One region of the Burkholderia sp. GW821-FHT14F03 genome, then DNA from elsewhere that is predicted to be linked to it. Evidence: predicted binding sites of a transcription regulator. Region 1 holds the regulator's gene; each other region holds the start of a gene.

Region 1 (8,085 bases):
GGTCAGGTTCGCGCCGATGCGCGCGAGGTGCAGGCGCGCGACCTTCTCGTCGAGGTGCTTCGGCAGCACGTACACCTTGTTCTCGTACTGCTCGCCGCGCGTGAACAGCTCGATCTGCGCGAGCGTCTGGTTGGCGAACGAGTTCGACATCACGAACGACGGGTGGCCGGTCGCGCAGCCGAGGTTCACGAGGCGGCCTTCGGCCAGCAGGATCACGCGCTTGCCGTCCGGGAAGATGATGTGGTCGACCTGCGGCTTGATGTTTTCCCACTCGTACTGGCGCGTCGACGCGATGTCGATTTCCGAGTCGAAGTGACCGATGTTGCAGACGATCGCGTTGTGACGCATCGCCTTCATGTGGTCGTGGCCGATCACGTGGTAGTTGCCGGTCGCCGTCACGAAGATGTCGGCCTTGTCCGCCGCGTATTCCATCGTCACGACGCGGTAGCCTTCCATCGCCGCCTGCAGCGCGCAGATCGGATCGATTTCAGTGACCCACACGGTCGCGCCCAGGCCGCGCAGCGACTGCGCGCAGCCCTTGCCCACGTCGCCGTAGCCCGCGACCACCGCGACCTTGCCCGCGATCATCACGTCGGTCGCGCGCTTGATGCCGTCGACCAGCGATTCGCGGCAGCCGTACAGGTTGTCGAACTTCGACTTCGTGACCGAATCGTTGACGTTGAACGCCGGGAACGGCAGGCGGCCGTCCTTTTCCATCTGGTACAGACGGTGCACGCCGGTGGTGGTTTCTTCCGTCACGCCCTTGATGTGCGCGAGGCGCGTCGAGTACCAGCTGCCGTCGACCTCGAGGTGCGCGGCGATCGACTTGTACAGCGCGACTTCTTCCTCGTTGGTCGGCTTGGCGATCACCGAGCGGTCCTTCTCGGCCTTCGCGCCCAGGATCAGCAGCAGCGTGGCGTCGCCGCCGTCGTCGAGGATCATGTTGGCGAATTCGCCGTTCGGCCATTCGAAGATGCGGTGCGCGTATTCCCAGTACTCGTCGAGCGACTCGCCCTTGAACGCGAACACCGGCGTGCCGGCTTCGACGATCGCGGCGGCCGCGTGATCCTGGGTCGAGAAGATGTTGCACGAGGCCCAGCGCACGTCGGCGCCGAGCGCCTTCAGCGTCTCGATCAGCACGCCCGTCTGGATCGTCATGTGGAGCGAACCGGCGATGCGCGCGCCCTTGAGCGGCTGCTGCGCCTTGTATTCGTCGCGGATCTGCACGAGGCCGGGCATTTCCGTCTCGGCGATGTTCAGCTCCTTGCGGCCCCAGGCGGCAAGGCTCATGTCGGCGACGAGGTAGTCTTTCGAGGAATTGGAATCGATGACAGCGGCGTTCATCACGCCCTCCTTTCTAAGTAAGTTCTAGAAAATTGTGACGTGAGCGCCGTTCAGGTCGCGGCCGTGCGCATCGCGCGGCCGCTCATTGAAGGTTTCCGAGCCTGGCGGGACCGAGCCCGTCGCAACGCTCCTCGGAAACGAGGGAGGATTGTAGCAAATCGGAATGAAGTTTTCCGCCCGATCGCACGCCGACCATACGCGGCCCGACCATGCGCGGCCCGACCGATCGCGGTCCGACCGCTCAGTGCTCGGCGCCGACCCAGGCCTGTTCGCGCAGCCGCGCGCGCAGCCGGGCAACCGCCTGGCTGTGCAACTGGCACACGCGCGACTCGCTGACCTCGAGCACCGCGCCGATCTCGCGCAGGTTCAGGCCCCGTTCGTAGTACAGCGACATCAGCAGCTTCTCGCGCTCCGGCAGGCGCTCGATCGCCTCCACGAGCGCGTTGCGCAGGTGGTCGTCGAGCAGCGCCGACAGCGGGTCGGCATGGTCGACCCGGTAGCGGTCGAGGAACGGCTCGTCGTCGGCCGAACGGTCGAAATCCTCGTAGTAAATCAGCTGGCTGCCATGCAGGTCCTGCAGCATCGACTGGAATTCGTCGAGCGGCATCTGCATGTGCTCCGCGATCTCGGTCTCGCTCGCCGGCCGGCCGAGCTGCTGCTCGACCTGGTGCACCGCATGCTCGACTTCGCGCGAGGTCTTGCGCAGGCTGCGCGGCAGCCAGTCGTTGCTGCGCAGCTCGTCGAGCATCGCGCCGCGGATCCGCTGCGTCGCGTAGGTCTCGAACTGCGCCCCCTGGTCTTCCTTGTAGCGGCCCGCCGCATCGAGCAGGCCGATCATGCCGGCCTGGATCAGATCATCGAGATCCACGCTCGCCGGCATCTTCGCGACCAGTTGCAGACCCAGCCGCCGCACGAGCGGCGCGTACTGCGTCAACACTTCGTCCTGGGATATCTTTCCTTGAGCGTTGTACATCATGCCCTCTCTTGCCTGTGACATTCATGCGGCCTGCGCCGCACCCCGCTCAAACGCCGGATTGCCCGCCCGGACCCGACCCGCGCCCGGCCCCGGACGCAATGGCCAATACAGCAGATCGGACGCGATCTGCCGGTAATCGCGCGCGGCCGCCGCGGTCGGGAACGCGTCCACCACCGTGCGCTCCAGCTCGCGCGCATGCTCGACGAGCGGATCGACCCCCACGCAGCCCGCCTCCGACAGCGACACCGCCAGATAACGCCCGGCGACGCCCGCGAGGTTGTCGTACGCGGCCTTCGCGTCCGCGCGGCTTTGCACGTGATTCATCAGCACGCGGAACTGCGCGACCGCGTGCGCGTAATGAAGCCGCTTCATGCACGCGTACGCCTCGGTGATCGACTGCGCGGCCACCCGCATCACCACCAGCACGTCGTGCGCGTCGCGCGCGAGCGGCGAGAACGCGCCGTGCGCGTCGAGCTGCGCATCGACCAGCACGATGTCCGCCGCGTTGTCGAGCCACTCCGCGGGATCGTGCTCGGCGTAGCCGGCGCGGGCGAGCCGCGCGGCGCCGAGCACCGAGAAGCCCAGCTCGTGGCGCACCGGCTCGCCTTCGCGCAGCCACGCGCCGCACAGCGTCGCCGCCACCGAATGAACGTCGGCGCGCTCGTCGACCACGAGCACGTCCTTGCCGAGCGCCGCGAGCGCGGCCGCCAGATTCACCACCGTCGAGGTGCAGCCGACCCCCGCCGGGCCGCCCGTCACCGCGACGACGCGCGACGAGCGGCCGGCGAGCAGACGCCGCAAGCCTTCAGCCTGATCGGTCATGCGTTTATCCAAATCGCACCTCATGGAGCTCGGCGCTCGAGCGGGCGGTCAGCGCGGCCAGCAGCGACGGCATGTCTTCGTCTTGCGGCACGAAGGGCGAGCCGTCGCGCGGTACGCAGAACGCGCTCTTCAGCAGGAATTTACGGGTGGCGACGTACAGGTTCTCCGGCACCTTCTGGCCGGTCGATGCGTAGTGGACCGGCAGCTTGTAGCGGATCACCGTGTCCAGCACGCCGCCGAGATGGGTGGCTTCGTCCAGCTTGGTCAGGATGCAGCCCGCGAGGTCGGGCTGGCCCGCCGCGCTGCGGTAGGCCTGCACGACTTCGTTGAGGGTGTCGCCGTGGCTCGTCGCGTTCAGCAGCAGCAGGCGCTGCACCGGCGTGTCCGCGCCGTGCAGCATCGCGATCTGGTCGGATACCGTGCGATCGCGCTGGCTCATGCCGATCGTGTCGATCAGCACGATGTGCTTGTTGCGCAGTTCGGTCAGCGCGAGCTGCAGGTCGCCGCCGTCCTTCACCGCATGCACCGGCACGCCGAGGATCTTGCCGAAGATGCGCAGTTGCTCGTGGCCGCCGATCCGGTAGCTGTCGGTCGTCAGCAGCGCGACCTTGCTCGCGCCGAAGCGCATCACGCAGCGCGCCGCCAGCTTCGCGGTGGTGGTGGTCTTGCCGACGCCCGTCGGTCCCATCAGCGCGAACACGCCGCCGCGCTCCATCAGCGCATCCTCGCTTTCCAGCACCGGCAGGTTCGCGGCCAGCACCGAGCGCGCCCATTCGGACGCCGCGTCGAAGCTGTCCGACTCGTCGCCGTCCGGCAGGTTGTCGACGATCATGCGCACCAGCTGCGCGGAAAAACCCGCCGCGAACAGATGCTTGGTCAGCGCGCCGTGCACCGGGTTGCGGCGCTGGCGATCGTTCCACATCAGGCCCGCGAACTGCTCTTCCATCATGCCGCGCAGCGAGCTCAGCTCGTGCATCACGGTGTCGTTGACGATGCGCTCGATACGCGCCTTCACGGCGTCGGCCACCGCCGCGGCCGCCGCATCGGACAGGCGCTCGGCGTTCTGGCGCGGCGCGTCGTCGGCGCGCCGCGCGGGCGTCGCCTCGGCCGCCGCACGGCGCGCGACGTTCTGCACCAGGTCACGCGCCCACTCGGGCGGATTGGCCGGCGCGCCGGCGTCGGCGTCGGCGGCGGCGGCAGCGGCAGCGGCAGCCGGCGCGGACGCCGCGGCGGAGGCGCGCGGCCGCGCGACCAGTTCGTCGCGCTGCCGGGTCAGGCGCTTCGCGTGCTCGACGAGCCACGGCGCGGGCTCCGACGGCGCGGCGGGCGCGGCAGCGGCCGGCGCGGCCTCGACGCTCGCGCCGAACACCGACGAAAACACATCCGGCAGGCCGCCGTTCGCATACGGATTGGCGCCCGTCCGCGGCAAGCCGGCGGCGCCGGGTGGCTCGGCCGGCGCGGCGAAGCCCGGCAGGGAGGCGGCCGGCGCGGCAAGGGCCGACCCGGCCGCGGCCCGCGCGGCAGCGGCCCGCACGGCAGCGGCCGGCGGCGCAATCGCGGCAAGCTCGGCGTCCGCGAGCGCGACGATCTCGACCGTGCCGTCGTCGAGCGTCCGGTTCGACAGCACGACGGCATCGGGGCCCAGCGCCTCGCGCACGAGTCGCAGCGCGTCGCGGCTCGTAGGGCCGGTGAATTTGCGGATGTTCAAGCGTTACTCCCGATGACGTTGACGACTTTGATCGTGCGGGTATCCGGCACTTCGGCGTAGGACAGCACTTTCAGTTGCGGCAGGCTGCGGCGCAGGAAGCGCGCGAGCATCGCGCGCAGCGCGTGCTGCACGAGCAGCACGGGCGGCAGCCCCATGTTTTGCTGGCGCAGCATCGCTTCCTGCGTGCCGACCAGCAGCGTGTGCGCGAGCCCCGGTTCGAGGCCCGGGTTCGCGCCCGTGGCGAGCGCCTGCGACAGCACCCGCTCCAGATTCGAATCGAGTCCCATCACCTGCATTTCGCCGGCGCCCGGGAACCATTGCTGGGTGATCGCGCGGCCGAGCGCGAGGCGCACCGCGGCGGTCAGGTCGTACGCGTCGGTCAGGCGGCCCGCCTGCTCCGACACCGCCTCGATGATGGTGCGCATGTCGCGGATCGGCACGCCTTCGTCGAGCAGGTTCTGCAGCACCTTCTGCAGCGTCGTGATCGAGATCGTCTTCGGCACGAGGTCCTCGACGAGCGAGGGCGCATCCTTGCCGGTGCGCTCGATCAGCGCCTGCACTTCCTGGCGGCCGAGCAGCTCCGCCGCGTGCTGCACGACCAGATGGTTGAGGTGGGTCGCGACCACGGTGCTCGCGTCGACCACCGTATAGCCGTAGACCTGGGCCTGTTCGCGCAGCGTGGTGTCGATCCACACGGCGGGCAGCCCGAACGCGGGATCCTGGGTCGGCGCGCCCGGCAGCGCGGCCGTCACCTGGCCCGGATTGATCGCGAGCCACTGGCCCGGATAAGCCTCGCCGAACCCGACCTCGACGCCCTTCAGCGCGATCCGATAGCCGTTCGGCCGCAGTTCGAGGTTGTCGCGGATATGGATCACGGGCGGCAGGAAGCCGATTTCCTGCGCGAACTTCTTGCGGATGCTCTTGATCCGCTTGAGCAGCTCGCCGTCGCTGTTCTTGTCGACGAGCGGGATCAGCCGGTAGCCGACTTCGAGGCCGAGCGTGTCGATCAGCGTCACGTCCTCCCAGGTCGCCTCGTGGCTGTCCGCCGGCAGCGCGGCGGGCGGGGCGATATCGGTGACGATGCCGGCCGCCTTCTTCGCCTCTTCGCGCTTGGTCATGGTGCGCGACAGCCAGATCGACCCGCTGCCGAGCAGCAGGAACGCGAAGTGCGGCATGTTCGGAATCAGGCCGATCATCACGATGATGACGCCGGTGATCATCAGCACGCGCGGGTTCGTGAACAGCTGGCCGGTGATCTGCGTGCCGATGTCCTCGTCGGTCGCGACGCGCGACACGATCACGCCCGCCGCCGTGGAGATCACGAGCGACGGGATCTGCGCGACGAGGCCGTCGCCGATCGTGAGCAGCGTGTAGTTGGTGCCGGCCGCCGCGAACGTCATGTCGTGCTGGACCATCCCGACGATCAGCCCGCCGATCACGTTGATCGCCATGATGATCAGGCCCGCGATCGCGTCGCCGCGCACGAACTTCGACGCGCCGTCCATCGAGCCGTAGAACTCGGCTTCCTGCGCGACCGCCGTACGGCGCTTGCGCGCCTGTTCCTCATTGATGAGGCCGGCGTTCAGGTCGGCGTCGATCGCCATCTGCTTGCCGGGCATCGCATCGAGCGTGAAGCGCGCCGACACTTCGGCGATCCGCCCCGCGCCCTTCGTGATCACCATGAAGTTGATGATCATCAGGATCACGAACACCACGATCCCGACCGCGAAGTTGCCGCCGACCAGGAAGTGACCGAACGCCTCGATCACCTGCCCGGCCGCGTCCGGGCCGGTGTGGCCTTCGAGCAGCACGACGCGGGTCGAGGCGACGTTCAGCGACAGGCGCAGCAGCGTCGAGAACAGCAGCACGCTCGGGAACGCCGCGAAATCGAGCGGCTTCATCGTGTACATGCTGACGAGCAGCACCATCACGGACAGCGCGATGTTGAACGTGAACAGCAGATCCAGCAGCAGCGGCGGCAGCGGCAGGATCATCATGCCGAGGATCATGCAGATCAGGATCGGGCCGGCGAGCGCGCGCAGGTTCGCGCTGTCGAACATCTGCGCGCGTTTTCCGAGGAGTCCGGCGGGCATGTTCATGCGGCGCTCCCGTCACGGCCGGCCGCGCCCAGCGCGTCCGCGGCTTCCTCGCGCGCCTCGTCGTCGGCGACCGTCGCGCCCTTGTCCAGCTCGGCGGGCACCGGCAGGTCGACCGGCGTTTCCGGCCAGTCCCCGCCTTCCGCGCGGAACCGGCGCAGCTGGTACACCCATGCGAGCACTTCCGCGACGGCCGAGTACAGCGGCCCCGGAATCTCGCGTTCGAGATCGACGTTGTGATACAGCGCACGCGCGAGCGGCGGCGCTTCGAGCAACGGCACGCGGTGCTCGACCGCCAGCTCGCGGATCCGCGCCGCGACGAGGTTCACGCCCTTCGCGACGACCTTCGGCGCGCGCATCTCGCCGTCGGTGTACTTGAGCGCGACCGCGAAATGGGTCGGGTTGGTGACGACCACGTCGGCGGTCGGCACGTTGGTCATCATGCGGCGCCGCGCGAGCGCGCGCTGCTGCGCGCGAATCCGGCCCTTCACGTGCGGATCGCCTTCGTTCTCGCGATGCTCGCGCTTCACTTCTTCCTTGGTCATGCGCAACTTCTTGTTGTACTGCCAGAGTTGGTACGGCACGTCGATCCCTGCGACCACCAGCATGCCCGCCACCGTGTAGCCGCAGCACACCGCGATCAGGTGCAGCGCGTCGATCAGCGCGGCGTCGAGCGGCTGGATCGCGAGACCGAGCAGTTCTTCCTTGCTGCGCCAGATCGCCACGCCGCCGATTCCGCCGACGACGATCGTCTTCGCGAGCGACATGCCGAGCTGGATCGGGCCCTGGATCGAGAACATCCGGCCGAGCCCGGAGATCGGGTTCAGCCGGTCGAATTTCAGTTGGAGGCTCTTCGACGACACCAGCCAGCCGCCGAGCGCCATCGGCGCGAGCAGCGCCGCGAGGCCCGTCAGCGCCAGCACGGGCGCGATCGCGTAGAGCCCTTCGAGGCTCGCGACCCCGGCGCTCGACAGCATCCGGTGCGTATCGAACGCGCTCGCGCGGTCGAACGTGAACGCGCCGCGCAGCATCGTCTGCAGGTGCGCGCCGCTCGGGGCGGCCAGCAGCCACGCGCCGTAGAACCCCGCCGCGAGCAGAGCGAACGAAGCCAGCTCGCGCGAACGCGCGACCTGCCCCTC
Region 2 (8,085 bases), on a different contig from region 1:
GAATTGTTCGTCGTCACCGTCTGCATCGCCTGCACTTCCTGCGCGCGCCCGCTCACCGAAGCCTGCACGGTCAGCACGTTCGTCATCGTGTTGGTGAGCTTCGTCGCGCCCGTCGTCATGATGTTCTGCAACGCGGTCGCCGCGACGGTGCTGCTGCCCACCGGCTGCTGCAGCGCGGCGATCATCGTGTCGAGCGCGCCGAAGATGTCGGTGCCCGACTGCGGCGCCGGCGTCACCGTGAACGTGTCGCCCGCCGCCGGCGTGCCCGAGATCGCCACCTTCTCGCCGTTGCCCAGCGCGATCGCCGCGCCGCTCGTGTACGGCTGCGGGGTCGGCGGCGTGACGGCCGACGGCGTCACCGTGTAGGTCGGCGCGGCCGCGGTCCCGCCGAACGTGATCGTGAACTGTTGCGTGTTGCTCGTCGCCGTCGGGTCGGTGATCGTCACCGCGCCGATCGCGCCCGTGCCCGTGTTCGACGCGCCCGCGGCCGGCACCGGCGAGCTGCCGAGCATCGGCACGGACTGGAACACGCTCGCGCCGTCGTCGCTCTGCGCGACCGTGCTGTTCGCCGTGATCTGCACGACCCGCTGGCCGCCGTCGCCGCTGTACGACACCCCGCCGCCCGCCTTGTTCGTGAACGGCGGCGTGTTCGCCTGGAAGCCCGAGAACACGTAGTTGCCCGAGCCGTCCGTCGAATTCGCGAGATTCAGCAGCTGGTCGCGCGCGCCCTGCATCTGCGCGGCCAGCGCCGAGCGGTCGCTGTCGGACAGCGTGCCCTTGCCCGCGCTCATCACCGTCTGGTAGATGTTGTTCAGCACCGAGTTGACGCTGGTCAGCGTCTGGTACTCCATCTGCAGCGAGGTCAGCGCCGACGACTGGTTCGCGCTGTACTGCGTGAGCGTCGCCGAGGTCATCGACAGCTGCACCGCCTGCGCCGCGTTGAGCGGATTGTCGGCGGGCGTCGTCAGCGAGACGCCGCTCGCAATCTGCTGGTACAGCTGCGACAGCTGGGCCTGCTGGTTGTTCATCGTGCTGACGTTCTGGCTGTAGAACTGGGAAGTGGAGATGCGCATGGTCGTCTACCTTGATCAGTTGAACAGGCCCAGCACGGTCTGGAACAGCGTCGACGCCGTCTGGATCACCTTTGCGTTCGCCTGGTAAAGCTGTTGGTACTGCATCAGATTGGCGGCTTCCTCGTTCGTGTTCACGCTCGACACCGCCTGCATCGCGCTCGTGATCTGCCCGACCAGCCCCGTCTGCGCGGAACTCGACGCCTGCAGCTGGCTCGCGGCATTGCCGATCGTGTTCACGTAGCTCGAATACGCGCCCGTGAGCGTCAGGGTGCCGTTGTTCAGCGTCTTCGCGCTGACGAGCGCGGCCAGCGCCTGCGCGTTGCGCGGGTCGCTCGCGCCGTTGGTGTTCTTGCCGATGGTGAACGTATCGCCGTTCGCCGGCGCGCCCGCCATCGTCACCGTGACGGCGTTCAGGCCGCCCGTGCCGGTGATCGTCATCGCGTTGCCCTGCAGCGCGCTGTACGGCACCGACTGCACCTGCCCCGGCCCCGTGCCGATGTTGAACGACTGCGGCGGCGCGGTGTTGACCGTCACCACCGAACCGTTCGGGAAGCCCGACACCGACGGCGGCGTCGTGGTCCCGTTGTAGCTGAGCGTCACCCCGCCCGCCGGAATCTGGTAGCCGGCGCTCACCGAGCCCTGCGTGATCGTGCCGGTGCCGGTGTTGGTCGACACTTTCTGCGCGAGCACCGGCGACGCCGCCGCGATCGCGGAGTAGTTGGTCGTCGCGACGCCGAAGCCGTTGAGCGCGCCGCGCGTCGGCTGCACCGTGAACGAATCGCCCGCGTTCATCGTGCCGTTCACGTTGAGCTGCAGGTTGCCGATCGTGATCGGCATCGTGGAGCCCACCGGCTGCGCGCCGATGACGTTGCCGGTCGCGCGGTCGGTCAGCGTGTAGTTGCCGTTGTTGATCGCCAGCGTGTAGTCGCTCGTGGTCGGCTGCGAACCGTTCATGATCGATACGCTCAGCGTCGCGCTGCTCGTGTTCGCCTGGTTCGCATACACCACCGGCGCGCCGACCTTGAACAGGGCGCCGCCCGCATTGCCCGACAGGTCGAGACCCAGGCTGTTCTGCGCGTTGACTTGCGAGGCGAAGCTGGTCGCGATCGCGCCGAGCTGCGCTTCGGCCGGATCGAGCGTCTGGTTGCGGAACGACAGGAGGCCGCCGAGCGTGCCGCCCGTCAGCGACGATTCCGGCAGGTAGGTGGTCTGCCCCGGCGGGTTCGCACCCGCGACGCCTTGCGACGCGATCGTCAGCTCGGTCGGATCGGACGGCGACGTGACGGCCGCGAGCTGGTAGCTCTGCCCCGCGACGACGAGCGGCTGTCCGTTCGACATGAACACGCTGTAGCCGTCGCTGTTCTGCACCATCTGCACGCCGGTCAGCTGCGACAGGTTCGACAGCGCGAGGTCGCGCTTGTCCATCAACTGGTTCGGCGGCTGGCCCTGCGCGCTCGCCGCCGAGATCTGCTGATTCAGCTGCGCGATCTGCGAGGTGTAGCTGTTGATCTGCGTGACGGTGTTGCTGAGCTGGGTGTTGACGCTCTGGCGCAGCGCGTCGTACTGCTGGCCGGCGGCCGTGATCTGGTTGGCCAGCACCTGCGCGTTGCTGAGCGCGGTCTGGCGCGTGGCCGGATCGGACGGGTTGTTCGCGACGCTCTGCATCCCCGTGAAGTAGCTCGTGATCGCGGTGGAGATCCCGGTCGTCGGGTTGCCGATGTAGTTGTTCAGCTGCGAGACGAGGTTGTAGTACGTCGTCAGGGCCCCGCCCTGGGTCTGCGCGCTGTTCAGCTGGTTCGCCAGGTACTGGTTGTACTGGCGCTGCACCGTCGTGGTCGTCACGCCGGCGGGCAGGTAGCCGCTGCTCGTGTACTGGCCGCTCGTCTCGGCGTAGACCGGGCGTTCGACCGAATAGCCGGGCGTCGCCGAGTTGGCGATGTTCTGGCCCGTCGTCGTAATACCCCACATCGCGGCATTCAGTCCGCTGGTGGCGATATACATGAGATTGTTGGACATGCGCGATCCTGCTGGTGAGCCGGCCGCGCCGCGGCCGCCGGGTTGCGTGACTCCCGATATAACGGCGGCGGACGGAAAAAGTTGAGCGAAAAAACGCACGAAAACGCCAGCCGGCGAGGCCGTGCGCGAACGCCGCCCGCGCGACGCGCCGGCCCTTGCCCGGCGGGCGCTTCCGGCCGGACGCCCTCGACGCCGCCCAGGCCCGGCGCGGGGCCGCGGGCGTCTCGTCCGGAATCCCGCCGGGAAGGCTGGATGGGGCTTGTTTCCGAGCCCGGCGGATGCTTCCATATCGGCGGCGCCCCCGGCCCGCCGCCGCGCCGCGTCGATGCGTCCCGCCCCCCGCGCGGCAGCCGTTCCGTCACCGGCCCACCCGCGCCGGGCCTCATTCGCAAGGAGTCAACCGTGCCCGGCTCGTTCAACAATTTCGACGGCATCGTCCGCCATCTGATCACGGCCATCGCGCCGGACAGCCTGCTCGACATCGGCTGCGGCGCCGGCAAGTACGGGCGGATGGCCCGCGACGCGGCGCCGTCGTGCCGTCGCGTGGGCATCGAGGCCGCCCCGTCGTACGTGACGGCATTCGATCTGGGCGCGCTGTACGACGAGATCCGCGTCGGCGAGGCCTGGCCGGCCCTGCTCGCGAAGCCGGACGATTGCCATGATCTGTGCATCATCGGCGACTGCATCGAGCACATGCCCAAGTCGGTCGGTCTCGATCTGCTGAACTTCCTGACCTACCGCACCCGTTACCTGATCGTGCTCGCGCCCGAGTTCTACGTGCAGGGCAGCGTGAACGGCATCGCGTCGGAAGCGCATGTTTCCGTCTGGAGCGAACGCGATTTCACCTGGCACGACCGCTGGGCGTGGGATCACTGCTTCATGATTTCGTGCTTCGTGCTGCGCGGCTACCAGCCGTCGCCGCTCGACTTCGACACCCTGATCGACGGCCTGAACACGGCCCGGATCCCGATCGTCGCCCCCGACGACGGGCGCGACTTGCGGCCCGCCCGGTTCAACAAGCAGGTGACGCCGCGCGTGGACTGCATCGGCGGCGCGCGGCACGCCTTCCGTCCGCAGTAAGGACCGCGGCCGCCCCGGGCGGGGCGGCGCGCGCGCAGGATCAGGCGCGCGCGAGCTGGCGGCGCTTCATTTCAAGCTGCGTGATCAGGCGCTGGAGCGTGTTTTCCGCGCTGCCCGGCAGCGACATGAAGCGGAAGCCCAGTTGGTAGCGGCGCGTGCCGTTCGGCGCGTCGGTCGCGCGGTGCGACACGAGCTGAAGGTCGAGCGACAGCTTGCCGTGGCCGTTCAGGTTCAACTCGACGTCGGGCAGCGTCACGCCGACCTCGAGGGCGGCCACCCGCTCGTCCGCGGTGCGCAGGCCGAGACCGCCGAGCGACAGGTTGTGCACCTCGAACAGGAAGCTCTCGCCGTCGGGCAGGCTGCCCCGGCACACGTAGGGATCGAGCACGGGCGCGTCGACCCGGAAATACTCGCGGCGCTGCACGCAGTACAGCACCTCGGGGAACGCGGCCTCGAAGGCCGGCAGGTTCTCGTAGCGGGTTTCGCGCGGCGCCGCGGTCGCGAATTCGACCCGCACGCCTTCGGGCGAGGCGAGGAACATGCAGCGCGGCGCGGCGAGGATCCCCGCGTTCTGTTCGGCCAGCGCGCCCCAATCGAACACGAAGGTTCGGGCGCCGACATCGACATCGAGGAGTCGGGTAACGAGCTGACCGCCCTGGTACTGGACGGTCAGGAAATCCCCGCGATTGACGAGGTTGCGCAATTGCACGCCGATTTCCAGCGGATTGCGGCGGCCGTAGTCATGACCGGAATGCGCAGCATCCTGATCATGATCCGTCGACTGTTCGGTATTCATGGCTTGCCGATGTTCGTCTTCTTGTTTGCGCCCAGCGTGCCCCGGGGCGCCGATTGACCGGGACAAAACAGGCCCGGCCGCTGGTCTCTCACATTTAGCGGCAACAGCAAGCCAAAGTTTAGATCGAAAACGGCTTTTATTTTTTAAGCAAACGTTAAAACCGCGCGGAGCCCAAGCCCGGCGCGGCCCAAATGCCACGAACGACCGTTCGATTTCGTTCAGCCGAGCTGCTGCATGATCGAAATCAGCTTCTTCGCGTAGTGCGGATCGGTCGCGTAGCCGGCGCGCTGCATGCCGTGCGCGAAGCCTTCCGCGGTGCCGCCCGCGTTCAACACGCCCGCGTAGCGCGGGTTGTTCTTGAGCAGCGACGCGTAGTCGGTCATCGCGTGCTCGTAGGAGTCGTAGGCGCGGAACTGCGCGACCACCTTGCGCGGCGCGCCGTTCACGTACTCGGTCGTGACCGCCGACACCGTGCGGCCGGTCCAGCCCTTGGTCGCCTTGATGCCGAACACGTTGTGGCTCGTCGAGCCGTCCGAGCCGCGGATCTCGCGCTTGCCCCAGCCCGATTCGAGCGCCGCCTGGCCCACGATGAAGCGCGCCGGAATCCCGGTCGCCGCGCTCGCGGCCTGGGCGGGCGCGGCCATCTTGTCGACGAACGCATCGGCGTCCGGCGAGCTGCCGTTGCCCTTCACCGCCGGCGTGAGCGCGCTGTTCGACGAGAAGCCGCGCTTGCCGGCGAGCCCGCCGTTGTTCGCGGCGGCGTCCGAGTACGCCTTCGCCATCGCGTTCATCGCGACGAGGCCGCCCTCGCCGCCCTGGCCTTCCGCGTCGCCGCCCGACGGATCGATGTTGCGCATCAGCTGCTTCATCAGCGCGTCGGCGATGCCGATGCCTTTCGACGACATCTGCTGCGACAGCTGCTGGTCGAGCATCGACGTGTACATCTTCGAGGTGCTCGAATCGAACAGCCCGCCCGACGGCGTGGCGTCGCGCATGCTCTTCAGCATCATCTGCGTGAACATCGCGTCGAACTGGCCCGCGACCATCTTCGCGCTCTGGCGCGGCGAGGCAGTCGCCTGCGCGCGCAGGCCGTCGAAACCCTGTACATCGAGCGCGAAACGCTGCGACAGATCCGCGCCCTTCGGAAGATTCGCCATGATCAGATAATCTCCAGATCGGCCCTGAGCGCCCCGGCGGCCTTCATGGCCTGCAGGATCGACATCAGGTCGGCCGGCGTCGCGCCCAGCGAGTTCAACGCCTTCACGACATCGGCCAGGTTGGCGCCCGCCGTCACCATCTTCAGCGCGCCGTTGTCCTGCTTCAGCTGGATCTGCGACTGTTGCGCGACGACCGTCTGGCCGTTCGAGAACGGCCCCGGCTGCGACACCACCGGCTGGGTGTTGACCACCACCGACAGGTTGCCGTGCGCGACCGCGCAGCTTTGCAGCGTCACCATCTGGTTCATCACGATCGAGCCCGTGCGCGCGTTCAGGATCACCTTCGCCGCGGCCCGCTCCGGCTTCACGTCGAGGTTCTGCAGGCGCGCCATGAAGGCGACCTGCTGCGTCGAATCGGCCGGTGCGGTGAGCTGGATCGTGCGGCCGTCGAGCGCCATCGCGGTGCCCGGGCCGAAATTCGAGTTGACCGCCGCGACGATGCGCTCGGCGGTGCCGTAGTCCATGTCGTTCAGCTGCAGCTGCAGCATGCCGTTCATCTGCGCGATCGCGTTCGGCACCGAGCGCTCGACGATCGCGCCGCCGACGATCCGGCCGGCCGCGAGCTGGTTGACCTGCACGCGGCTGCCGTTCGCGCTCGCGCCCGCGCCGCCGACCGCCATGTTGCCCTGCGACAGCGCATAGACCTGGCCGTCCGCGCCCTTGAGCGGCGTCAGCAGCAGCGTGCCGCCGCGCAGGCTCTTGGCGTTGCCGAGCGACGACACCGTCACGTCGATCGCCTCGCCCGGCCGCGCGAACGGCGGCAGCGTGGCGGTCACCATCACGGCCGCGACGTTCTTCAGCTGCATGTTGGTCAGCGCCGACGCCCCGCCGTTCGCCGACCCGTTGTTGATCGAGATGCCGAGGTTCGCGAGCATGTTCGCGAGCGTCTGCGTCGTGAACGGCGTCTGCATCGTCTGGTCGCCGGTGCCGTCGAGGCCGACCACGAGGCCGTAGCCGATCAGCGGGTTGTCGCGCACGCCCTGGATCTGCGCGAGATCCTTCAGGCGTTCCGCGTGCGCGACGGCCGGCAGCCCGAGCGCCGCGCACGCGAGCGCCGCGGCCGCGACGCTCGCGCGCCAGGCGGCGGGCGAGCGCGGGAAACGGAGACGAGACAGGATCGACATGAGCATCACCACGGCGCGACGTTGAGGAAGAAGCGCTGCAGCCAACCCATGTTCTCGGCTTCGTTGATGTAGCCCTTCGCCGAGTATTCGATCTTCGCGTCCGCGACCTGCGTGGAGTACACCGAGTTCGCGCCCGAGATCGTGTTCGGATTGACGACGCCCGAGAAGCGCACGAATTCGTTGCCCTGGTTGATCAGCATCTGCTTCTCGCCGCTCACGACCAGGTTGCCGTTCGGCAGCACGTTGGTGACCGTCACCGTGATCGTGCCGTTGAAGGTGTTCGCCGCGCTCGCGCCGCCCGTCGCGGTGAACTTGTTCGCGCCGTCGGCCGTCAGGTTCGCGCGGTTGATGATGCCGCCGAGGAAGCCCGCCGTCGGCACCTCGAAGTTGGTGTTGCCCTGGCGGTTGGTGTTCGCGCCGGACGACTTGGTCGCATTGATGTTTTCCGCGATCACGATCGTCAGGATGTCGCCGATGTTGCGCGGCCGCTGATCCTCGAACAACGGCCGTCCCGCGTAGCCCGGGTTGTAGATCGAGCCCGGCGCCTGCATCGACGGCGGCGGCGGCGGCGCGGCCGTCATCGGCTGCTGGATGATCGGCTCGTGCGGCACGAGCCCGCAGCCGGACAGCGCCGCGGCGAACGCGACGGCCGCCGCCGCGCGCAGGCGGGCGGACGGGAACGGGAGAAAGCGGACCGGCTTCATTGCGACGTGACCTGCATGCGATTGGGTTAGCTCTTCATCTGATTGACGGTCTGCAGCATCTGGTCGGACGTCGTG
Region 3 (6,915 bases), on a different contig from region 1:
CGCCAGCGGGGCGGGCGTCGGCGTGGGCACCGGCTGCGGCGCGGCCGCGGCGGGCGCGGGCGCCGCTGCGCCGCTGCTCGCGGCCTTCAGCTTTTCGAGCTTCGCGCAGATCGTCGCGGCCGCGGCCGCGTCGGGCTCGGCGCTCGCGCGGTAGTCGGCGAGCTGGTCCGACAGCACGTCCTTGGTTTCAAGGAACGCGTCGACCATGTCCTTGGTCAGCGTCAACTCGTGGTTGCGCGCGCGGTCGAGCAGCGATTCGAGGATGTGGGTGGTGTCCGTCAGCGCGGAAAAACCGAACGTCGCCGCGCCGCCCTTGATCGAGTGCGCCGCGCGGAAGATCGCAGCCAGATCCTCGGGATCGGGCGACTCGACGTCCAGATTGAGCAGCAGCTGCTCCATCTGCGCCAGCAGCTCGTCGGCTTCGTCGAAGAACGTCTGGTAGAACTGAGTAATATCGAGAGTCATGCCGGTTCACCGCCTTAAAACAACAAGTTCATGTCACGGATGGCTCGGCGCGAGCGCCGCGACGAGGTCGAGCAGCGTCTCCGGGTCGAGCGGCTTCTGGATCCAGCCGGTCGCTCCCGACTCGCGCGCGGCGGCCTTGAATGCATCGCCGTCTTCGGTCGTCAGCACCAGGATCGGGATCGAAGCGTAGTGTTCCTTCTCGCGCAGCGCGGCGATCACTTCCAGGCCGTTCTTCCTTGGCATGTGGTGATCGGTGACCACCAGGTCGAAAGCCGCGACCGACGCGATTTCGAGGCCGACTTCGCCGTCCGACGCGACCGTCACGTCGTAGCCGGCTTCGGTCAGCGTCGCCTGCAGCAGCGCGCGCATGGTGGCGGAATCGTCGATGGCGAGGATGGTTCGGATCATGGTGGTCTCGTAGGCGTCAGGGTTTCGGCGCGGCCGGCATCGGCGCGACCGGCATCGGCGCGACGGCCGGCGCGGGCGGCGCCACGACCGGGGCCGGCGCGAGCTGCTCGGCGAGCTGCTTCGAGCCGGCGGCGTCGGACGACAGCGTCGTCGTGGTCGCATCGTCGCGCATCAGCGCCAGTTCGGATTTGCGATTGAGCACGATGATGCTGATCCGGCGGTTTTCCGGATCGAGCGAATCGTCCTTGTTCAGGTTCTGCGTCGAGGCGAGGCCGAGCACGCGCAACACCTTCGCCTCGTCCATGCCGCCCGACACCAGCTCGCGGCGCGACGCGTTCGCGCGGTCCGCCGACAATTCCCAGTTGCTGTAGCCCTTCTCGCCGCCCGCGTAGGGCACGGCGTCGGTATGGCCCTGCACGATAATGCGGTTCGGCACGTCGTTGAGCGTCTTGCCGATCTCGCGCAGGATGTCGCGCATGTACGGCTCGACGTTGTCGCTCGACATCGCGAACATCGGCCGCTTCTGGCTGTCGACGATCTCGATGCGCAGGCCCATCAGCGTCGAGTCGATGCGGATCTGCTGCTTGAACTGGCGCAGCGTCGGGTTCGCCTCGATCGCCGCCATCAGCTTCACCTGCAGATCATGCAGGCGCACCTGCTCGCGGCGCTCGAGTGCGCCCTGCGCCTGCGCGAGCGCGTCGTCGTCGTTCTGCTTCGCGACCCGGTCGGCCAGGCTGGTCGAGCCGTCGGTGCGGCGCGTCACGCCGGCGTCGATGCTCGAGATGTCGCGGCCGCCGCCCTTGATGATGCTCGACTCGTCGGCGCTGCGGTCGCCGCTGCCCAGCAGCGCGGCCTTCAGCGGCGTGTTGAAGTATTCGGCGATCCCCTTCAGTTGCACCGGCGTGACCGAACTGAGCAGCCACATCAGCAGGAAGAAGGCCATCATCGCGGTCATGAAGTCCGCGTAGGCGAGTTTCCATGCACCGCCGTGGTGCCCCTTCTTCTGGGGCGCCACCCGCTTGACGATGATTGCGCGATCTTTTCCTTTGCTCATGCCCCGGGCTCCGCGCTCACTTCGCCTTCACGCGGCGCACATGCTCTTCGAGTTCCGCGAACGACGGACGCTCGGTCGAGTAGAGCACCTTGCGGCCGAATTCGACCGCGATGGCGGGCGCGTAGCCGTTCAGGCTCGCGAGGATCGTGACCTTGATGCACTGGAACATCTTGGTCGATTCGGCGACGCGCTGCTCGGCCAGGCTCGCGAGCGGGCCGAACAGGCCATACGCGAGCAGGATGCCGAGGAAGGTGCCGACCAGCGCCTGCGCGATCATCGCGCCGAGCACCGCGGGCGGCTTGTCGGCCGAGGCCATGGTGTGGACCACGCCCATCACCGCGGCGACGATCCCGAAGGCCGGCATCGCGTCGCCGACGCGCATCAGCGCGTGCGCGGGGCCTTCGCCCTCGGCGTGATGGGTTTCGATCTCCTCGTCCATCAGGCTCTCGATCTCGAACGCATTCATGTTGCCGCCCACCATCAGCCGCAGGTAGTCGGTCAGGAATTCGACGATGTGCTTGTCGGCGAGGATTTTCGGATATTGGGTGAAGATCGGGCTCTTCTCGGGATCGTCGATGTCCGCTTCGAGCGTCAGCGTGCCTTCCTTGCGCGCCTTCGCGAGCAGCACGTACAGGAGCGCCATCAGCTCCATGTAGACGTCCTTGTTGTACTTCGAGCCCTTGAACAGTGTGGGCAGCAGGCGCAGGGTCGCCTTGATGGTCTTGAAACCATTGCCGATGATGAACGCGCCCAGACCGGCGCCGCAGATCATCAAGATCTCGACGGGCTGCAGCAACGCGCCCAGATGTCCGCCGGCCAGCGCATAGCCACCGAACACGGACAACAGCGTCACGAGAGTTCCCACGAAAATCAGCACTGCCTGTCCCTCACGAGTAAGCGGCGGGGAGGCCGCCGTTAAGTGGTTTACGGCAGTCGGGACAAAAACTTTGGCGCCTGCGCGAGGCGCCGGGGCCGGTGTAAACCATCAATCCGCGGAGGATTGGACCCCTTCGCGGCAACCCGTCGGGCGGGGCGCGCCGCGCCAGAGCGCGCCCCCGCGAGGGCGCGCCCGTCAGACCGCCAGCGCGGCCAGTTCGGCCCTGGCCGCGGCCTTGCGGGTCTTGCCCGCGCGCGACGGCGGCTGGCACAGGCCGCAGACGAAGCCATGCTGCGGGTCGTGCGCATGCGCGACAAAATGCCCGCCGCAACGGGTGCACGGGGTCATCTGCAGCATCCCCGAGTCGAAGAAGCGCACCAGCGTCCACGCGCGCGTGAGGCTGAGCGCGGGTTCGTCCGCGGACAGGTTCACGTGCTCGAGGTACAGCCGGTAGCTCTTCACGATCGACTGGATCGGATCGCAGCCGCCGTGCGACTGCATGAACCGGTAGATGTTGTAGAACAGGGACGAATGGATGTTCGGCTGCCAGGTCATGAACCAGTCGGTCGAGAACGGCAGCATGCCCTTCGGCGGCGAGACGCCCTTCAGTTCCTTGTACAGCTTGATCAGGCGGTCACGCGACAGGCTGGTCTCGGCTTCGAGCAACTGCAGTCGCGCACCCAATTCGATCAATTCGATGGCCAGGGTGATTTCCCGGACCTCGACAACCACGCTTTTGGTCGCCATTGTTGTTCACCTGCTTGTTCTGTGAGTTCCCCGCGCAACCGCGCGCCGTCGCCGGCGCCCCCGCGCCGGTACCTCCGACGACGCGGGATCAGCGGATGCCTTCGACCGGTTGACCGGCCATCAGGATGGCGGAGTGGGCTTGCGTGACGGTGTCGCTGCGGCCTTTGTCGGCCAGCGACGAGAGGAGCGCGTGATCGTCGAAACGAAAACGGCAGAGCATCTGATTCGATGCGGCGAGCTTCACGGTCTGGGCCAGCGAGAGATTGGCAAGCACATTCGCCAGTTCTTCCGAGACCCCCATCCGAAACATGCCCATGGCTTTGTCCTCACGCAGCAGACGCTGCGCGAGCAACAGATAAGACAGGTTTACTTCTTTGATCTCAGTGAGCATTTCGCTGGTAGCGCTCATGATTCCCCCGTAGAAATCTTGGCCGTACGTACTTATGAAAACGTTTGCCTGGGCACCTCTCAGTGAGAGACGAACGGCACGTTTATAGTCTTACTGCCATTTTGGCCAATCGGTTTTCAAGCGGGTATCAGCAAAGAGAACGCATCCGGGCAGGATTTCTCTGTAAACCATGTAGGAATTTTTCTGACAGTCAGAGTTGACAGGTAGACGTGCGGCGATTTCTCGGAAAGCCCCGCCAGACAAGGCGGGAGGCGGGCTTTAAAAAAGCATTACGGGGAAATTATAGAGCGTTTTCATGCGCCCGCAACAATCCCTTTGGATGTCTCGCATTTTGGGTGGAGTCGCTCATTTTCACGGCCTACGGCGTATTTCATCCTGTAACAAGGCTTAAGTCTTTGAAAAATCACTCGATGCCGCGCGAGCGATCCAGATAATGAACGGCGAACCTCGGTATCCGGCCCCGTGCCGGCTTCCATTTTTTTCGCTTGTCACCGCGTGACGCCCGAGGGCGCCGCGCCTCGCGACCCCCTGGCAAGCGCCGCCTATCCGCACCGGAGACCGCCCATGCGCATCGCTCAAATCGCCCCGCTCTACGAAGCCGTTCCGCCGAAGCTCTACGGCGGCACCGAGCGGGTCGTGTCCTACCTGACCGAGGCGCTCGTCGAGCTCGGCCATGACGTGACGCTGTTCGCGAGCGGCGATTCCGTCACCTCAGCGCGCCTCGAGGCCGCCTGGCCGCGCGCGCTGCGCCTCGACGCTTCGATCCGCGATCCGATCGCACCCCATATGCGGCTGCTCGAACGCGTGGCGCGTTCGGCGCACGACTTCGACATCCTGCATTTCCATCTCGACTATCTGCCGTTCCCGTTGATGTCGCGTCTCGACACGCCCTATGTCACGACGCTGCACGGCCGCCTCGACCTGCCGGAACTGCAGCCGATGTTCAACGTGTTCCCGCACGCGCCCGTCGTGTCGATCTCCGACAACCAGCGCAAGCCGCTGCCGCAGGCCGCATGGGCCGGCACCGTCTATCACGGGCTACCGGACGGGCTCCTGACGCCCTGCTCGGAGCAGGCCCCCGGCTATCTCGCGTTCCTGGGCCGTATCTGCCCGGAAAAGCGCGTCGATACGGCGATCCGGATTGCCGCCCGCAGCGGCATGCCGCTCAAGATCGCCGCGAAGATCGACAAGGTCGACGAGGAATACTTCCGCACCGAGATCGAGCCGCTGCTCGCCGACGCGGATGTCGAATTCATCGGCGAGATCAACGAGGCGCAGAAGCCCGCGTTCCTGTCGGGCGCCAAGGCGCTGCTGTTCCCGATCGACTGGCCGGAGCCGTTCGGCCTCGTGATGATCGAGGCGATGGCGTGCGGCACGCCGGTGGTCGCGTTCAATCGCGGCTCCGTGCCCGAAGTGATCGAGGACGGCGTGACGGGTTTCATCGTCGAGGACATGCACGGTGCGATCGGAGCGTTGCATCGGATCGATACACTGTCGCGCACCGAGATTCGTGCGCGCTTCGAACAGCGTTTCAGCGCCAAGGCGATGGCTCAACACTATCTGGACGTATACGAAACACTCTGTGATACGACGAAACAATCGCAGTGGCGACAGAGTGCCGCCGGCTAGTCGCCATTCCCGGCAACAATACAGAATTACAGTTCGAAAAATGATAAAAGCCGCATCCAGGATGCGGCTTTTATCTGGCTGAGCGCTGCACGCTTATTCAATCAAAAAGCGCTCGCGGTTTTTGCCGACGATCCAATTGGGCGGCTTGCCTCGGCCACTCCAGGTACTGCCGGATTTGGGATCCCGATATTTCGGGGGCAGCGGCCCCTTCTTCGGCGGGCGGCCGCGCCGGGCCCGTTCGGCGAAGCCGAGGTCCTGGGCAGTCAACCCATACTCCGCAATCTTCGCCTGCAACTCGGCGATCACGGTTTCGACTTCCTGCCGGCGCACTTCTTCGGCCTGGGATTGCAAATCGGCGATCTGCGCCTTGATTTTTGCGTATTGAGACATTTCGACTCCCTGTTTCGTGATCCGCTCGGCGATTCCAGCCTAGACACAAAGGATCTATTGCGCAATCAGCATTGCACCCGTGCCAGCTTAATAATTTGTCTGATAAATTTTTAAGCGCGCCCGCGCATATATTCACAATGCGTCGATATTCTAATAAAAATAACCATCAAACACTCCTAATTTAACAATCGTTGACCCTTCGGAATCCGTGTAATTTCCTATAATCCAGACCAATTCCGGGGGCGCGGACCGAGGTCGGTGCGCGCTCCATGTGTTGTCTGTCCTTTATCAGGAATCCAATCCAATGAAATTATCCCAACGTCTCACCGCAGAATTGTTCGGTACTTTCTGGCTCGTACTGGGTGGCTGCGGCAGCGCCGTACTGGCCGCCGCCTTCCCCGGTCTCGGGATCGGTTTCGTCGGCGTGGCGCTCGCGTTCGGCCTGACGGTGTTGACGATGGCATTCGCGATCGGCCATATCTCCGGGTGCCACCTGAACCCGGCGGTCAGCGTCGGGCTCACCGTCGCGGGCCGCTTCCCGGCGCGCGACCTCGTGCCGTACATCGTCGCGCAGGTGATCGGCGCGACGCTGGGCGCGTTCGTGCTTTACCTGATCGCGACCGGCAAGCCCGGTTTCGACGTGGTCGGCAGCGGCTTCGCGACGAATGGCTATGACGCGCGTTCGCCCGGCCATTACTCGCTCGCGGCGGCGTTCATCTGCGAAGTGGTGCTGACGGGCTTCTTCCTGTTCGTGATCCTCGGCGCAACCGACAAGCGCGCACCGGCCGGCTTCGCGCCGATCGCGATCGGGCTGTGCCTGACGCTGATCCACCTGATCTCGATCCCCGTGACGAACACGTCGGTGAACCCGGCGCGCTCGACCGGCCCGGCGCTGTTCGTCGGCGCCGAGGCGCTCGGCCAGCTGTGGTTGTTCTG
Region 4 (8,085 bases), on a different contig from region 1:
TCGAGATCGTCGAGCTGGACGGCCTGGAGGTGCGCGCGCTCGCGCGCTTCGTCGCCGGCGCGCGCGCCGCCGTCAATCTGGTCGGCGTGTTGCATGGCGGGTCCGGCGCGCCCTACGGCGAGCGCTTCGCGCGCCTGCACGTCGCGCTGCCGGGCGCGTTCGCGGCCGCCTGCGCGCAGGTCGGCGTGCCCCGCCTGCTGCACGTGAGCGCGCTCGGCGCCGATCCGCGCGGACCGAGCATGTACCTGCGCTCGAAGGGCGACGGCGAGGTCGCGCTGCATGCCGAGGCGGCGGCGGGCGGGATCGCGGCGACCGTGTTTCGTCCGTCCGTCGTGTTCGGGCCCGGCGATGCGTTCCTGACCACCTTCACGCGCCTGCAGCGCAGCCTGCCGATCCTGCCGCTCGCGATGCCCGACGCCTTGTTCCAGCCGGTCTACGTCGGCGATGTCGCGCAGGCGCTCGTCACCGCGCTCGGACTCGAGGCGGCGCGCGGCCGGACCTATGAGCTGGGCGGTCCCGCCGTCTATACGCTCGAACAGCTGGTGCGCTACTGCGGCCTGCTCGCGGGCCGCTCGGCGCGCATCGTGCGGCTGCCCGACACGCTCGCGCGCTGGCAGGCGTTCGCATTCGAGCATCTGCCGGGCGAGCCCGTGATCACGCGCGACAATCTCGCATCGATGCGCGTGCCGAACGTGCTGAGCGGCCCGCTCGCGCCCGAGCTGGCGCTGCGCCCCGCGAGCCTCGAGAGCGTCGCGCCCGCCTATCTGGACGAGCGCGCGGCGCGTTCCCGCTTCGACGCGTGGCGCGCGCGGCGTTGAGCCGGGCGCGGCGCCCCGCGTCGCACCCATTGGTTTCGTTATCCATTTTTCACGCACCTGGAAGCCTCATGAAACTCATCATCGGAGACAAGAACTATTCGTCGTGGTCGATGCGGCCCTGGGTCCTGCTCGCGCACTTCGACATCCCGTTCGAGGAAGTGCTGATCGAGTTGCGGCGCGACGACACCGCCGCGCGGATCCGCGCCTATTCGCCGTCGGGCAAGGTGCCGTGCCTCGTCGACGACGCGCTCGGCGCGATCTGGGATTCGCTCGCGATCGCGGAGACCCTGGCCGAGCGCTTCCCGCAGCATGCGCTGTGGCCGCGCGACGCCGCCGTGCGCGCGCGGGCGCGCAGCGTCGCGGCCGAGATGCACGCGGGCTTCGGCGCGCTGCGCGACGAGCTGCCGCTCAACGTGCGCGAGACGGTGCCGGGACGCACGCCGACGCGCGCCGCGCAGGCCGACATCGCGCGCATCGACGCGCTGTGGCGCGAATGCATCGCGGCGTCGGGCGGCCCGTTCCTGTTCGGCGCGTTCTCGATCGCGGACGCGATGTACGCGCCCGTCGTGCTGCGCTTCAACACCTACGCGACGCCGCTGTCGCCCGAGGCGGCCGCATATGCGGCGCGCGTCACGGCGCTGCCGGCGGTGGCGGCGTGGATCGACGCGTCGCGGCGCGAGACCCACCAGATCGATCTGTACGGCGGCCCGGCATGAACCTCTATGCAGTCGGCGGCGCGATCCGCGACGAACTGCTCGGCGTGCCGGTGCAGGACCGCGACTACGTGGTCGTGGGCGCGACGCCCGAGCAGATGGCGGCGCAGGGCTTCAAGCCGGTGGGCAAGGATTTCCCGGTGTTCCTGCATCCGACGACCCACGAGGAATACGCGCTCGCGCGCACCGAGCGCAAGACGGCGGCCGGCTATCACGGCTTCCAGTTCCACTTCGCGCCGGACGTGACGCTCGACGAGGATCTCGCGCGCCGCGACCTGACGATCAACGCGATGGCGCGCGAGCTGAGCCCGGACGGTCAGCTGATCGGGCCGGTCATCGATCCGTACGGCGGGCAGGCGGATCTGCGCGCGCGGCTGTTCCGCCACGTGGGGCCCGCGTTCGTCGAGGACCCGGTGCGGATCCTGCGGGTGGCCCGCTTCGCCGCGCGCTTCGCCGCGTTCACGGTCGCGCCCGACACGCTCGCGCTGATGCGCGCGATGGTCGCGGCGGGCGAGGTCGACGCGCTCGTGCCGGAACGGGTCTGGCAGGAGGTCGCGCGCGGCCTGATGGAGGCGCGGCCGTCGCGGATGTTCGCGGTGCTGCGCGAATGCGGCGCGCTCGCGCGCATTCTGCCCGAGGTCGATGCGCTGTTCGGCGTGCCCCAGCGCGCCGACTACCATCCGGAAGTCGATACGGGCGTGCACGTGATGATGGTGATCGACCATGCGGCCAAGCACGGCTATTCGCTGCCGGTGCGCTTTGCGGCGCTGACCCACGATCTCGGCAAGGCGACCACGCCCGCCGACGTGCTGCCGCGCCATCTCGGCCACGAAGGGCGCAGCGTCGACCTGCTGCAACCGCTGTGCGAGCGTCTGCGGGTGCCGAACGAGTGCCGCGATCTGGCGGTGCTCGTCGCGCGCGAGCACGGTAATCTGCATCGCGTGATGGAGATGGGCGCGGCGGCGCTGGTGCGGCTGCTCGAGCGCGCCGACGCGTTGCGCAAGCCCGCGCGTTTCGCCGAGGCGCTGCAGGCGAGCGAATCCGATGCGCGCGGCCGGCTCGGCTTCGAGACGCGGCCGTATCCGCAGGCCGAGCGGCTGCGCCTCGCGCTCGTCGCGGCGCGCGCGGTGGATGCGGGCGCGGTCGCGCGCGAGCACGCGGGCGAGGCGGCGCGGATCAAGGAGGCCGTGCACGCCGCGCGGGTGCGCGCGGTGGCGCAGGCGTTGGGGATGGAGGCGGCGTAGCGCGCGTCGGACCGGGGCCGGCGTGTTCGAGCGGTGGCGCGTCGGTGTCCGAGGCGCGCGGGCCGGGCGCATGAGGTGTGCTGCCCGACGGGGCGGCGCGCCGGCCGCCGCCGCCCCGGGACGACGGCGACGACCGTCCCGGCCGCCACCCTCGTCCCGCGCCGCTTCAATCCATCAGCGTGTCGCGCACGACCGGCGCGATCCGCTCCGCGAGCCACGCATGCGTGCGCGTGCCCGGGTGCAGCGTGTCCCAGAACACGAAGCGCGCCGGATCGCGACAGTCGCCGCGCGGTGTCTGCGAGGCCATGTAGGTCAGCGACGACGGCTTCGGAATGTCGAGGCAGGCGTGCCGCGCATCGTCGAAGTCGTACCGCGTCGGGTTGCTCAGCAGATCGTCGAACAGCGCGTACGCATCGAACACCTCGAGCTTCAGCGTCGCGCCATAGCGTGTCCGCAGCGCGGCGGCCGTCTCGGCCAGCCGCCGGTTGTAGTCCAGCACCTGCGCGGCGACGCGCGTGGCGTCGTCGCGGGTCGCGAACACCGGCGCGCGCGAGACGTCGGGCAGCGTCAGCAGCAGGATGCGCCGCGCCCCCGCCGCCGTCAGCCGTTCGAGGCTCGTGCGCACTGCGTCGGCGGCCTGCTCGGGCGTGCGTCCGTAGTTCACGAAATCGTTGCCGCCCGCGAACACCGCGAACAGCGTGTTCTCGACCCGGTAGCCCGGCGCGCGCGTCATGTACTCGCGCCACGAATCCACCTGCTGCACCAGCCCCGGCACGACCAGGTAGCGATCGGTCGCCGCGCCGCCGATCGCCCAGTTGTACATCGGCAGCCCGAGCGCGCGCGCCAGATACTCGACCCACACCGGCCCGTTGCTGAAGCGGCCCGCGTGCCAGGTCGAGCCGTTCGGCAGCGTCCACTGGCTCGCGTTGAACATGTTCTGCGTATCGGACAGGCTGTCGCCGAACACGATCAGCTTGTTCGCGCGCGGCGGCTGCTGCGCGGCGTCGAGCGTCCAGATCGTATGGTTGAACGACAGCGCGTTGTTGGCCGCGACCGCCTGGGTCAGCGGCTGACGGATCCCGCGCGCATCGAGCGTGCGGCGGCATACGTCGGCGAGCGTCTCCTGCGCGACGGCACTGAAGAACATGTTCTTCCATTGGGTGATGCCGTCGGCCCACCAGTAGCCGGGCACCCGGTACCAGTCGCCGCTGCCCGGGTCGCGCGCCCACTCGTAGGTGGCCTTCGGCGCGAGCGCGCTGTCGCTGATCCGATACCAGCAGCGCAGGTAGGTGTAGGTGTCCTTGCCCTGGCCGGCCGCGCGCAGCGCGTCGGAGGCCGGGGCGGGCGGCGCCGCGAGCGGGCCGGACGGCGACAGCGTCATGTCGCCCGTCGGCATCGGCGGTTCGGCGGGGGGCGCGGCGGCGGCGTGCGCCGCGAGCGGCAGGGCGACGGCGAGCGCCGTCAGTGCGAACCGGCGGCGGATCGCGTGGATGCGACAGTCATGGGTCATGGTTGCCCTCGAATCGTTGTTATTGGCGCCGTGCGGCCGCACGGCTATGGCTGTATCGGAGGACGCGGGAAACGCCGGGCTCGGGCCCGGTCTGATCGAATCGGGGGAAGCCCGGGTTCGGGCTTCAGGGGAAATTCAGGGCGTGGCGGCGCTGACCCGGCCGTCGGGGCCGTAGAAGCCGGCCCGCTCGGGGACCGCGCGCAGCACCGCGAGCGTGCGTTCGTTGTAATCCATCCGGATGCGCACCAGCATCCCGTTGTTCGCATTGGCGCGTTGCGCGCGCTCGGCCGATTGCTGGAGCAATTGCCAGCTGCCCGCGAGCCGGGCGTCCTGCCCGGACGCCTGATCCATGCCCGCCTTGCCGCCCGGGAAGCCGAGCGCGCCGAGCTGGCTGTCGCGCCGGCGTTCGAGGCTTGCCAGCTGCTCGATCAGCGCGTTCTTGCGCTCGATGATTCCGGGCAGCGCCTCGAGCGGCGACGGGGTCGTCAGCGCTTTTTCCTCATAGGCGAGCAGCGAGGCGAATGCCTCGACCGTCGCATGCTCGTCGTTGACCGTGGCCAGCAGTTCTTCTCTCATCGCGTCTCGCTCAAAACGCCGGCGGGCGGACCGTCCGCTCGCCTGTTCCTTCCCGTCGCGGGCCTCGGGGCCCGTTCAGTTGCCCGTCTGCGGCTTGTTCTGCAGCAGCTCGCGGGCCGTCTGCAAGACGCCGTCGGCAATCTTGCCGGCGTCGATCGACAGCGTGCCGCTGCGCAGCGCATCGCGGATCGACTCGACTTGCGCGGTATCGATATCGGCGCTGCCGGAGGCCGCCAGCGCGCGCAGGTTCGAGGACAGGCCGGACAAATTCACGTTCGTGTCGCCGGGCGCCGCGCCTGCGGCGCCTTGCGCGCCGCCCGCGGCGGCTGCCGGACTGGACGGGGTGCGGGCCGCGCCGGCGGTGGCGTTCGACAGCGGGCGGGCGCTCGAAGAGGAGGTGGAATCGACTTTCACGATGGATTTCCTGAACGGTTTGAGCAAGATAACGGCAGGGCCGGCTCAAACTTTAGCACCCGTTCCTCGGTAAACGCCTGATTAAACGAAACTTTGCAATCCTAGAGCGGGATTTCCACGGTCCCGGCATCCTTGACGATCGCGGTGACGATCTGTCCGGCCGCCATCCGCACCCGCACCTGCTGGCCGGGCGCTGCGTTGTTGAGCACGCTGCCCTCCGACGAGATCGTGAAACCCTGGCCCGCCGCGACCACCCGCACCGTCTGTCCGATCGATACCGACGCCGCGCTCCTCAGCATGTCCTGACGCAGCGGCAGGCCCGCGCCGATGCGCGACAGCGCGGTGGCGCCGACCGCCTGCGACGGGGCGGTGATGATCGCGAGCGGCAGCGCCGTCAGGTCGCCGTCGCGGGCCACCAGGTCGGCGGCGCTCAGCGCCTCGCCGGGCGCGATCTGCCGCGCGGCGACGTAATAGGTGGCCTGCACGCTCAGCTTCGCCTGCAGATAGATCGTCCAGGGGTGTTCGCCCGCGCAGCGCACGCCGACCGTCGTGCGCCCCCACAGGCGCGCGCCCGTCGGCATGAACGGTTCGAGCGTCGTGCAGGCGGCCAGGCCGCGCGGAAACGCCGGCGCCACGGTGACGGTGGTCTTGCCGGGCAGGCCGGCCGACTGCTGCTGCAGGAACGCGAGCGCGGCGCGGCGGATCGATTCGCCGTCCTGCTGCCCGTCGGGGACGGCGGCCGAGGCGGCCGGCGCGGCTGCCGCGATCGGGCGGGCGGGACGCGCGGCGGCCTGGAGCGGCAGCGGCCGGGCGGCCGGCTGCGTGCGCAGCGCGGCCGGGGTTGGGGCCGGTGCGCCGCTCGCGCCTTGCGCGCCGGCGAAGCCGGACCGGGCGGGGGCGACGGACGCGGCCGGCATAGGCGCGGCCGGCATAGGTGTGGCCGGCATAGGCGCGGCCTGGAAAGGCGCGGCCTGGAAAGGCGCGGCCGGCGCAGACGCGGTTGCCATGGGCGCGCCGGGCATCGGCCGCGCGGCGCGCGGCGTCGGCTCGGCCGGCGCGACGCGGATCCAGCCGGGCTGCACCGGGTCGTCCTGCTGCGGGTCGGTCTGCGGGGCCTGCGTAATCTGGCGCCGGTTCAGCGCGGCGGCCTCGAGTGCGGCGCTCACGTCGGCCGGGCGCGACGGCGCATGCGCATTGGCGTTGGCGAGCGCGGCCTCGGCCGATTCGCCGCGGCCCGGGATCACGATCATCCCGTCGTTCGGGCCCGCCGCAGCCTGCTGAGCGAGGGCGGGGGCGGCGTGGCCCGCGCAGGCCAGCACGAGGGCAAGGGCGGCGCGCGCATGCCGCCAGCGCGTGCGCGCCGCGCCGCCTGCGTCAATCGTCATCGCCGCCTCCTGTAAGCCGTTGGTACGAATTGCATTCTAGGGAGCGGGGCGCGCGCGCAAACGACGAACAGAGGGGGGCTTTCCCGGTTATTCGCCCGATTGCCTCTTGCCTCGGCCGCCTACTATCCGTGTCATGGAAAAAAGCCTCTTTGGCCGCCGCGCGGCGAAAGAGCACTGCCCTGCTTGAGACGGAGAGCCCCGATGCTGGACCAACTCGATGCTGCTTTTGCCTTCGGCCGCGAGGCGCTCGACGTGCGCGCCTACCGCCAGGAGCTGCTGTCGTCGAACATCGCGAACGCCGACACCCCCGGGTACCAGGCCCGCGACGTCGACTTCGCGTCGACGCTGTCGCGCGCGCTGCGCAAGGATGCGGGCGGCGCCACGGCCGGCAACGCCGCGCAGCTGCAGCTCGCGCAGCCGGCCGGGGTGACGGCCGGGATGGCGATGGCGGCGACCGCGGCGGGCCACATGGCCGGCAACGCGAAGCTGATCCCGACGGGCGGCCCGAGCGACGACTACGGGCGCGCGCAGTATCGGAACCCGCGCCAGCCCTCGCTCGACGGCAACACCGTCGACCCCGACATGGAGCGCGTGCAGTTCGCGGACAACGCGCTGCACTACCAGACCGGCCTGACCGTGATGACGCAGCAGATCAAGTCGATGCTCGCGGCGATCTCGTCGGGCAGCTGAGCGATGCCGTCGCACCGCCCGGAACCTTTCAGTCAGCACGCCACGCGTTAAGGAGCACGCATGCCTTCGTTGATGAATATCTTCGACGTCGCCGGATCGGCGATGTCGGCCCAGTCCCAGCGTCTGAACGTGACCGCGTCGAACCTCGCCAACGCGGACAGCGTGACGGGCCCCGACGGCAAGCCCTACAAGGCGAAGCAGGTGGTGTTCGCGGCCGATCCCGTCGGCGGCGCGCGCACCCGCTCGGGACAGGGCGTGGGCGGCGTGAAGGTGACGCAGGTGATCGACGATCCGTCGCCGATGAAGCGCACCTACGATCCGTCGAATCCCGCCGCCGGCGAGGACGGCTATGTCGAGATGCCGAACGTCGACCCGGTGCAGGAGATGGTCAACATGATCTCGGCGTCGCGCTCGTACCAGGCCAACGTCGAGACGCTCAACACGGCGAAGCAGCTGATGCTGAAGACGCTGACGATCGGTTCCTGAACCGCAAAATTCTTGTGAAGGTGCATCGGACATGACTTCCTCTTCCACCACGATCGGCGGCAACGGCACGACGATCGGCGCGATCCCGCTCGATACGATGAGCTCGAACGGCGGCGGCTCGAAGTCGAGCCTCAGCACGAGCACCAGCACGGGCGTGAGCACGAGCGGCAGCCTGTCGACCACCTCGGCGGCCGACCTGCAGACCACCTTCCTGAAGCTGCTCGTCACGCAGCTGCAGAACCAGGATCC

Evidence for each region. The regulator FliA, encoded in region 1, starts transcription of late flagellar genes. The targets are predictions, from matches to a motif close to CTAAAGTTTNNNNNNNNNNNGCCGNTA.
Region 2: the regulator FliA is predicted to act here: its motif matches at 3,149-3,175, upstream of flgK (flagellar hook-associated protein FlgK).
Region 3: the regulator FliA is predicted to act here: its motif matches at 2,852-2,878, upstream of motA (flagellar motor stator protein MotA).
Region 4: the regulator FliA is predicted to act here: its motif matches at 5,305-5,331, upstream of flgM (flagellar biosynthesis anti-sigma factor FlgM).

What each region holds. Positions count from the first base shown of each region.
Region 1 is NZ_JBXAPG010000082.1:3,028-11,112, forward strand. It holds gene ahcY (adenosylhomocysteinase) at 1-1,344, opposite strand, end outside; S-adenosyl-L-homocysteine riboswitch at 1,379-1,483, opposite strand; gene AC1RQF_RS32085 (RNA polymerase sigma factor FliA) at 1,586-2,320, opposite strand; gene AC1RQF_RS32090 (MinD/ParA family ATP-binding protein) at 2,342-3,154, opposite strand; gene flhF (flagellar biosynthesis GTPase FlhF) at 3,147-4,850, opposite strand; gene flhA (flagellar biosynthesis protein FlhA) at 4,847-6,949, opposite strand; gene flhB (flagellar biosynthesis protein FlhB) at 6,946-8,085, opposite strand, start outside.
Region 2 is NZ_JBXAPG010000013.1:99,981-108,065, reverse strand. It holds gene flgL (flagellar hook-associated protein FlgL) at 1-1,073, opposite strand, end outside; gene flgK (flagellar hook-associated protein FlgK) at 1,089-3,089, opposite strand; gene AC1RQF_RS11210 (class I SAM-dependent methyltransferase) at 3,492-4,169, shown strand; gene AC1RQF_RS11205 (flagellar brake protein) at 4,210-4,965, opposite strand; gene flgJ (flagellar assembly peptidoglycan hydrolase FlgJ) at 5,184-6,122, opposite strand; gene AC1RQF_RS11195 (flagellar basal body P-ring protein FlgI) at 6,125-7,306, opposite strand; gene flgH (flagellar basal body L-ring protein FlgH) at 7,312-8,010, opposite strand; gene flgG (flagellar basal-body rod protein FlgG) at 8,037-8,085, opposite strand, start outside.
Region 3 is NZ_JBXAPG010000004.1:240,187-247,101, reverse strand. It holds partial or broken gene AC1RQF_RS04905 (Hpt domain-containing protein) at 1-465, opposite strand, end outside; gene AC1RQF_RS04900 (response regulator) at 499-873, opposite strand; gene motB (flagellar motor protein MotB) at 890-1,927, opposite strand; gene motA (flagellar motor stator protein MotA) at 1,944-2,804, opposite strand; gene flhC (flagellar transcriptional regulator FlhC) at 3,000-3,551, opposite strand; gene flhD (flagellar transcriptional regulator FlhD) at 3,640-3,960, opposite strand; gene AC1RQF_RS04875 (glycosyltransferase family 4 protein) at 4,525-5,589, shown strand; gene AC1RQF_RS04870 (H-NS histone family protein) at 5,683-5,979, opposite strand; gene aqpZ (aquaporin Z) at 6,284-6,915, shown strand, end outside.
Region 4 is NZ_JBXAPG010000013.1:88,474-96,558, forward strand. It holds gene AC1RQF_RS11125 (complex I NDUFA9 subunit family protein) at 1-818, shown strand, start outside; gene AC1RQF_RS11130 (glutathione S-transferase family protein) at 887-1,534, shown strand; gene AC1RQF_RS11135 (multifunctional CCA addition/repair protein) at 1,531-2,775, shown strand; gene AC1RQF_RS11140 (SGNH/GDSL hydrolase family protein) at 2,942-4,285, opposite strand; gene AC1RQF_RS11145 (flagella synthesis protein FlgN) at 4,421-4,861, opposite strand; gene flgM (flagellar biosynthesis anti-sigma factor FlgM) at 4,937-5,275, opposite strand; gene flgA (flagellar basal body P-ring formation chaperone FlgA) at 5,377-6,660, opposite strand; gene flgB (flagellar basal body rod protein FlgB) at 6,862-7,350, shown strand; gene flgC (flagellar basal body rod protein FlgC) at 7,411-7,836, shown strand; gene AC1RQF_RS11170 (flagellar hook assembly protein FlgD) at 7,868-8,085, shown strand, end outside.